DNA from 2 places in the Bradyrhizobium daqingense genome. Region 1 is predicted to be linked to the other one. Evidence: predicted binding sites of a transcription regulator. Region 1 holds the regulator's gene; the other holds the start of a gene.
What was found. The regulator LexA, encoded in region 1, represses DNA repair genes until DNA is damaged. The targets are predictions, from matches to a motif close to TGTTCNNNNTGTGTTCNG.

Region 2: LPJ38_RS08065 (DNA recombination protein RmuC) is a predicted target of LexA. The motif match lies at 1,960-1,977, and genes of this name have one in related genera.

The regions. Positions count from the first base shown of each region.
Region 1 covers NZ_CP088014.1:5,463,446-5,467,919, reverse strand. Annotated here, with positions in the region: gene LPJ38_RS25895 (ComEC/Rec2 family competence protein) at 1-153, shown strand, start outside; gene LPJ38_RS25890 (GAF domain-containing protein) at 163-1,104, opposite strand; gene LPJ38_RS25885 (hypothetical protein) at 1,326-1,763, opposite strand; gene lexA (transcriptional repressor LexA) at 2,155-2,856, opposite strand; gene LPJ38_RS25875 (molybdopterin molybdotransferase MoeA) at 3,034-4,245, opposite strand.
Region 2 covers NZ_CP088014.1:1,727,192-1,731,665, reverse strand. Annotated here, with positions in the region: gene truA (tRNA pseudouridine(38-40) synthase TruA) at 1-119, opposite strand, end outside; gene fmt (methionyl-tRNA formyltransferase) at 239-1,174, opposite strand; gene def (peptide deformylase) at 1,313-1,837, opposite strand; gene LPJ38_RS08065 (DNA recombination protein RmuC) at 2,009-3,217, shown strand; gene LPJ38_RS08060 (AmpG family muropeptide MFS transporter) at 3,359-4,474, shown strand, end outside.

The sequences.
Region 1 (4,474 bases):
GCGAGAGGCGCAAGCCGGCCCTGGTTGCCGGCCGGCGCTGGCGAAGGGGATTTCGACGGCAGCCTCGTGCCCAAGAACTTTACGGCCAAGACGGCAGCGCCCCGGAGTCGGGACGCAACGCCGGCAGAGACCGACCTGCAGGCTGACGATTGAGCAGATGGGCTACAGATACCAGGCCAGCACGGCGTCGAGACCGGCGCTGCCGATGACCGGCAGTGCCACCATCTGGCTCAGCCCGGCCGCGCGGGCCTCCGCAGCCGCGATCGAGTCGTCATGCGCGAGATCATCGTTGAGCGCGGGCATGCCGGTGGCCCAGGCGCCCCCGATGCTGCCGTCGCTCCTGGCGATCGATGTCGTCGCATAGAGGCCCGCAAGGTCGGTCTGCCCGCTGCAATCGCCGGCGCGGAAGACCAGCGCAGAGCGAGCCTCGTTCGGGACCCAGATCTCGAAGCGTCGCGCGATCGGGGTGGCCTGTGCGGAGAGGAAGGTCAGCACCCAGCTCTGGTCGGCGCCGGTGCGGTAGGGCACGCCGACGCCGAGATTGATCCCGACCTCGGCGGCTTCTTCCCACCGCAGAAAACTCCTGGCGTTATGCAGGTCCTTGATGATCAGCGGCAGGCCGGCCTTCCAGGTGCGTCCGGGCAGGCCGAAGCCGCGCGGGAATCTGGTGTGGCGGGAGTTGAATTCGAACATGTCGGCGGTGCCATAGTAACCGTCGACGAGCCGCATCTCGTGGGAGACATCGGGATCGTTGTGCCAGAGCTCGATCGCCCCGACATGCGCTTCGTCATCGCCGCAGAACAGCACCATCACGGCCTGCAGGAATTCGCCGGCGAACACCGGCACCGCGACGCCGCAGGTGAGGCCAGCTGCGAGCGCCTGATCGGTCCGCTTGAAGTACGAGTTGGCAAACTTGGTGAGGATCACCGGATGGCCGCTGGCCCACGCTTTGCCGGGCAGCCCCTCGTCATGACCGAAGCGCAGGTCCTCACTCACGGCCTTGAACGCGGACAGCCCTTCACCGTAGAGGCCGCCGCCGAATTCCAGCCGCATGCGCGTGCGGTCGGGCACCCAGAGTTCGACGACGCGAATGAAGGCTTTCATCGACCATGTCCGCTGTGTCAGGTCCCGACAGCATCGGTCATTTGACCGCGGAGCGGACGTTCAAAATTCAGGCATGGCGGCCCAAAGTTCGTGCGCGGGTCGAGGCGGTGCTCAGTCGGCTGCCCGGATATCACGAGCGCCAAACCGTCCATGTCGCCGGCCGCGGCCGGCGAACGGCAATTTCAATTCTGGTCTCCGACCTGGACGGCCGGGACGGCGCATCAGCCGATCGGCAGGCGGGGCGTTGGGCTCGGGCGGCTGTCGGCGATGATCTGCGGCTTGTGCTCGCGCTCGCTGACCGGCTGGGTCACCGGCAGTTGCAGCACCGTTGCGCGCTGGCCTTCGACGAGCTGCGTCACCAGCACGTATTTGCCGTCAGGGAATTCGATCGCGTCGTGATGGCGATCGGGAATGTGCGGATCGATCTTGCCGAACTTGCCGACGCGGGAGTTGATGGTGCGCGTCCAGATCCAGCGATTGTCGTAACGGACGTTGTCGGCGAAGGCGAGCTCCGTTCCCGGCAACAGGCAGACGGCTACGTTCGGATCTGCCGCGGAAGCAAAGCCGCGCGTCGAGGTGCCGCGGAACGTCGTGGAGACGATCGTCTCGCCGACTTCGGCGGGACGCGATGCAACGGCATGCAGGCTGTAGTCACACATCGGGTGCTCCTCATGCGAAGATAGCAACCCGCGCCTCTTTCGGAGGCGCAAGCCTCTATCAGAGTGGAAGCACGTGACGCTCTGCTCGGTTGTAGGCGAATCTGCGGCTGGCGTTCGCGAGACGCGATCACATTATCTTTTTCAGATTCACTAGGAACAAAGCTCATTTCAGCGCATTTGGGGACCACAGAACGCCTGTGGCCGCGGGCGCTGAGGCACCATTGCGTGCTCGATCTTTCGAGCTCGGACACGATGAGCGCCTGGCTCCGCCCCCGAGTGTGTCGTACTGAATGAGGGCCGGACAACCTGCGCAAGACCGGAAAGACTGTCCAGCCGGAGCGGACGCATCCGCTCCAATCGGGATCATCGGTATCGAATGACCGCCGGGCGGTCAGTATTTGCGGTACAGCCCGATCAGCTTGCCCTGAATCTTCACCCGGTTGGGCGGCAGGATGCGCACCTCGTAGGCGGCGTTGGCCGGCTCGAGCGCGATCGAGGCACCGCGGCGGCGGAAGCGCTTGAGCGTCGCTTCCTCGTCGTCGATCAGCGCCACGACGATGTCTCCGGTATCGGCGCTCTCGTTACGCTGGATCAGTGCCATGTCGCCATCGAGGATACCCGCTTCGACCATCGAATCCCCGCGCACCTCGAGCGCGTAATGTTCGCCGGAGCCGAGCATGTCCGGCGGGACGCTGATGGTGTGGCTGCGGGTCTGCAATGCCTCGATCGGCGTGCCGGCCGCGATGCGGCCCATCACGGGCACGGCAACCGGACGCTCGCCCTCGTCCGCGGGCGGGCTGGAGCTCGCACGGATCTTGCCGAGATTGCCCTCGATGACGCTCGGCGTGAAGCCGCGGCGGTTGCCGGCAGCGGCCTGGAGCTCGGGCAGTTTGATCACCTCGATGGCGCGGGCGCGGTTGGGCAGGCGGCGGATGAAGCCGCGCTCCTCGAGTGCGGTGATCAGGCGATGGATGCCTGACTTCGAGCGCAGGTCGAGCGCATCCTTCATCTCGTCGAAGGAGGGCGGCACGCCGCTTTCCTTCAGACGTTCGCTGATGAACCGCAGAAGCTCGTATTGTTTGCGCGTTAACATCTCGACCAAAGTCCCCCGGTTGATGTCGTTCGATTCCGAGACGCTGTATTGGAGCGGCGAACCGCTACATCCTCGAAACAAATCATGAACAGACACTATATGTTCGATATGTGTTCCGCAACTGCTTAATTTACCGTGAATGCGGCCAAGTTCGCGGAACGCGTGTGGTGGATGCGTTCAGACGGGCAGGCGCAGCACCTCGCAAGGCGTGCCGGCTTCGGCCCTGGGTGCGAACGGCGCGCGCACGAGAAGTGCCTGTGCCGCAGCAAGATTCGCAAGCAGCGAGGAATCCTGGTGGTTGACGGGAACAGCGACGAGCGCGCCGTCGTCGCGCTCCTCCAGCCTCGCGCGAAGATAATCCGCCCGCATGTCGTTTGCGCCGACGTCCTTGCCGAGCACGGCGCGCTCGTGACGATGATGAATCACGGATCGGCCCGACAAGGCGCGAATCAGCGGCACCATGAACAGGAAGGCGCAGACATAGGACGAGACCGGATTGCCAGGCAGGCCGATCACGCGCATCGCCCCCAGTCGTCCGTGCATCATCGGCTTGCCCGGGCGCATCGCGATCTTCCAGAACGCCATCGCGATGCCTTCGTCGCGGAGCGCCTGCTGGACCAGATCGTGATCGCCGACCGAAGCCCCGCCGGACGTGACCAGGATGTCCGCGCCGCTTTCGCGCGCGCGGCGGATGCCGGCGGCGGTGGACTCGAGCGTGTCGGCGGCAATGCCGAGGTCGATCGTCTCGGCCCCCTCGCTGCGGGCGAGCGCGTGCAGCGCGTAGCCGTTGGAATAGACGATCTGGCCGTGGCCGGGCTTCGAACCTGGCAACACGAGCTCGTCGCCGGTGGCGAGAATCGCGACCTTCGGACGGCGGCAAACCACAAGCTGCGGGTGATTCATGGCGGCGGCGAGCGCCAGATCGCGTTCGGTGAGTCGGGCTCCCCTGCGCAGCAGCACGTCGCCTTCGGAGAAATCAACGCCTGCGGGGCGAATGTGCCGCCCGGCGATGGCGGCTTCCTTGATCGTCACCTGCTTGCCGTCGGCAACGGTGTCCTCCTGGATCACGACCGCGTTGGCGCCGGTGGGAATGATGCCGCCGGTGAAGATCCGCACCGCTTCGCCGGGACCGACCGACCCGGCAAATGGCCGGCCTGCCGCAACCTCGCCGATGACCGTGAGCGTGGAATCGACCGTTACCGCATCGGCCGCGCGCACGGCGTAGCCATCCATCGCCGACATGGCTTCCGGGGGCTGCGTGCGCAGCGCTGCCACGTCGCGGGCGAGCACACGGTGGAAGGCCGCATCGAGCGCGGCCATCTCGTGAGGCAACGGCTCGGCACCCGCCAGCACCGCGGCAAGCGCGTCGGAAACCGGCATCAGGGCCACGGGTGAACTCCGCAACAAATCAAAGGACACGATCGGTAAGGTTCTAGCCCAGTGAGAGGATCGACGCAAAAGAGGTCTCAATGGAGTGAGAAAGACGCGCTTCCTTTCCGCGCAACTTGGGCTTATCTTTTGCCGGTGACAAAATTGCTCGAAAAGGCTCTCCACGCCGTGCGGCAGCTCCCTGCCGATGATCAGGACGAGATCGCGCGCGCAATGCTGGCTTTGACGG
Region 2 (4,474 bases), 3.7 Mb from region 1:
CCGGTCATCGCCTTGACCGCGGTTTCCAGTGCACCCTGCACCGAGGGCAGCGTGTCCTGGATCTGCCAGCCGAAGAACGGCGCGCCGTCATATTCGATGGTGAGCTTGTAGCGGGGCATCTCAATCCGGGTGGTGTCATCGCCCGGCTTGACCGGGCGATCCAGTACGCCGAGGCTTATCCGTTAGACCGAGAAGCCTCGGCGTACTGGATACCCCGCCTTCGCGGGGTATGACAGTGTCACGTGAACTTCGCTCCCGCCTTCAGCGGCACGCCGTGCAGGAAGTCCGCGACCTGCATGCGGGCTTTGCCTTCGCGCTGCAGCTCGATGATGCGGATGGCGCCCTCGCCGCAGGCGATGGTAAGGTGGTCGTCGAGCACTTCGCCCGGTGCGCCCGCACCTTTCGCCAGCTCGCAGCGCAGGATTTTCACACGCGCATTCTCGCTGACGCCTGCAAGCTCCGCCCAGGCGCCGGGGAACGGCGACAGGCCGTGGATGTGGCGCAGCACCGCGCGCGCAGGCTTGGTCCAGTCGATCCGCGCCTCGGCCTTGTCGATCTTGGCAGCGTAGGTGACACCCTCCTCGCTCTGCTTCTTGAGCTGGAGCCCGCCGCGATCCAGCGCGGCCATCGCACGCACCATGAGATCGGCGCCCAACCGGGAGAGACGGTCGTGCAGGTCAGCTGCGGTCATATTATCCGTGATCGCAAGACGCTCGGCCATGGCGACGTCGCCGGTATCCAAGCCGACATCCATCTTCATCACCATCACGCCGCTCTCGGCGTCGCCCGCCATGATGGCGCGGTTGATGGGCGCGGCGCCACGCCAGCGCGGCAAGAGCGAAGCGTGCAGATTGTAGCAGCCGAGCCGAGGCGTATCGAGGATCGCCTGCGGCAGGATCATGCCATAGGCGACGACGACGGCCGCATCGGCATCGAACGCACGAAACTCATCCAGCGCTTCCGGCGTCTTCAACGTCTTCGGCGTCAGCACGGGAACGCCGAGCTTTCGCGCGGCGTCCTCGACCGGGGTCGGCTGCAATTGCAGGCCGCGCCGCCCGCCCGGCTTCGGCGCGCGGGTGTAGACGGCTACGATCTCGTGGCCATGCGCGACCAGCTCGAGCAGCGTCGGCACGGAGAAATCGGGCGTGCCCATGAAGATCAGGCGGAGGGGCATGGGGCGAGACAATCCTCGGACGCGAGCAAGGTTACTCGTCATGGCCGGGCTTGTCCCGGCCATCCACGTTCTCCTGCCCGCGGCGCTAGAGAACGTGGATGCCCGGGACAAGCCCGGGCATGACGGCGGAGGATTTGATTACCCCGCGCGCTTGGCGGCCTTCTCGAACTTCTTCATCACCCGGTCGCGCTTGAGCTTCGACAGATAGTCGACGAACAGGACGCCGTTGAGATGGTCGATCTCGTGCTGGATGCAGGTGGCGTAGAGGCCCTCGGCGTCCTCCTCGTGCACCTTGCCGTCGAGGTCGAGGAAACGCACGCGCACCTTCGCGGGACGCTCGACCTCCTCGTAATATTCGGGGATCGACAGGCAGCCTTCCTCGTAAACCGACAGCTCCTCGGAGGAGGCGATGATCTCCGGGTTGATGAAGACGCGCGGCTGGTGCCTGGTCTCGCCGTCCTCGTCGCGCTTGGCGAGGTCCATGGTGATAAGCCGCAGCGGCTGCGCGACCTGGATCGCTGCAAGGCCGATGCCGGGCGCGTCGTACATGGTCTCGAACATGTCGTCGGCAAGCTTGCGGATCTCCGGCGTGACCTTCTCGATCGGCTTGGAGACCAGACGCAGCTGCTTGTCGGGCAGGATGATGATTTCTCTGAGGGCCATGGCCGCGATTTAAGCTGCGCGCCGGATGCGGTCAATCCAGCGAGGAACTCCGTTAACCCTTCGCTAACCATAAATCTTCAGCTTTCATTAACCATAAAAATTAGTGGCTCGTTAACGGTCGCCGTTCCCTCTTCGTTCGCGTTCGCGTGCGAATCGGCTAGAAGGGCACGCATGAACGAGATCATTTTCATGGCTGGCGACTGGCCGGTACGCACGATCGACGCGCTAATCGGCTTCGGCGCGCTCGTTCTCATCCTCCTGGTGGTGATCGCGGTGGTGATCGCGGTGGTGATCGCACGCTCCGGCCGGCGTGGCGCGGAACTCGCGATGGCGCATGCGATCCGGGCTGACGAGCTCGAGGAGCGCCTCAGCGAGGTGCTGCGGGCCCAGAGCGAGTCCTCGGGCCGGGTCGATGCCATGACCCAGGCGTTGGCGGGACGTCAGGCCGAGATGGCGCGCGCGGTCAACGAGCGGCTGGACTCGGTGACGCACCGCGTCGGCCAGTCCATGGAACACTCCACCCGCAACACCATGGAGAGCCTGCGCGCGTTGCATGAGCGGCTCGGCATCATCGACAGCGCGCACAAGAACCTCACCGACCTCACCACGCAGGTGACGACCTTGCGCGACGTGCTCGCCAACAAGCAGTCGCGCGGCGCCTTCGGCCAGGCGCGGATGGAGGCGATCGTCCAGGACGGCCTGCCGAAAGGCTCCTACGAGTTCCAGTTCACGCTCTCGACCGGCAAGCGGCCCGACTGCGTCGTGTTCCTACCGGACCAGCGCCCGCTCTGCATCGACGCGAAGTTTCCGCTGGAAGCGATGACGGCGCTGCACGACGCCCGCACCGACGAGGAGAAGCGCATCGCCACGCAGCGCCTGCGCGGCGACGTGATGAAGCATGTCAGCGACATCGCCGAGAAATATCTCGTCGCCGGCGAGACCCAGGAGATGGCGCTGATGTTCGTGCCGTCGGAATCGGTCTACGCGGAGATCCATGACGGCTTCGACGACGTGATCCAGAAGGCCTATCGCGCCCGCGTCGTGCTGGTGTCGCCCTCGCTCCTGATGCTCGCGATCCAGGTGATGCAGCAGATCATGAAGGACGCGCGCATGCGCGATGCCGCCGACCAGATCCAGACTGAAGTGATCAAGCTCGGCGACGACCTCGGCCGCCTGCGCGACCGCGTATTGAAATTGCAGAAGCACTTTGCCGACGCGAACGAGGACGTCCGCCAGATCCTGATCTCCGCCGACAAGATCGAGAAGCGCGCCGGACGGATAGAAGAACTCGATTTCAGCAAGAGCGATGCGGAAGGCCCGCGCCTGGTGGCGACGGGGGCAGCGGAGCTGTTTCCGCGGAAGCTCCAGGCGGGGGAGTGATTCGGCGCCGTCATGGCCGGGCTCGTCCCGGCCATCCACGTATTGCCACATTGCATCAAGAACGTGGATGCCCGGGACAAGCCCGGGCATGACGAGCTTTGTGGCAGAGGCATCGCGGCCAGAATCTGCTAACACCGCCCCATGACCGCACCCGACGCGACCTCCTCCGCCGTGGCTTCCGCGCCTGCGCCCTCCTGGCGCGATAGCCTTGCCGTGTACCTGCAGCCGCGGGTGCTGATCGTGCTGTTCCTCGGCTTTTCCTCGGGGCTGCCGCTGGCGCTGTCGGGATCGACGCTGCTGGTGTGGATGGCCGAGGCCGGGGTCGATCTCGGAACGATCGGGCTGTTCGCGCTGGTTGGAACGCCGTACACGCTCAAGTTCCTGTGGGCGCCGCTGGTCGACGCGCTGCATGTCCCGTTCTTCACGCATGCCTTCGGACGCCGCCGCGGCTGGCTGGTGTTTTCGCAGCTGCTGCTGATCGGCGCGATTCTGCTGCTGGCGCTGACCGATCCGGCGCGCTCGCCGCTGCTCGTCGCGCTGGGCGCGCTCCTGGTCGCGACGATGTCCTCGACCCAGGACATCGTCGTCGACGCCTTCCGCGTCGAGAGCCTGCCCGAAAGCGAGCAGGCCGCCGGCATGGCCGCCTATGTCGCGGCTTACCGCATCGGCATGTTGGTATCGACTGCGGGCGCCTTGTTCATCGTCACCGGTTTCGAGGCGGTCGTCCCGCGTGGCGCCGCCTGGATGTGGGGCTATGTGGTGATGGCGGCCATGGTGCTGATCGGCACGGTGACTGCACTGGCCGCCACCGAGCCGGCACAATCCGCGCGTGCCGAGGCGGTCACGCGGGACGATGGCGCCCTCACGCGGGTGTTCCATGCCGCGCTGGGCGCGTTCTCAGAGTTCTTGCAGCGAAAGGAAGCATGGACCGCGCTTGCCTTCGTCGTGCTGTTCAAATTCACCGACGCGTTTTCCGGCAACATGACCGTGCCGTTCGTCATCGACATCGGCTTCACGCGCAACGACTACGCCGTGATCGTCAAGGGAGTCGGTATCATCGCGACATTGGCGGGCGGTTTTGCCGGCGGCTTCGTGGCCCGGCGTTATTCGCTGGCCACCAGCCTGTGGATCGGCGGCATCGTGCAGGCGATGTCCAATTTGTCGTTCTCGTGGCTGGCGCTGGTCGGCGTCAACGAATGGGCGCTGACCCTCGCCATCACCTCCGACAATTTCTGCAACGCCATCGGCACCGTGATC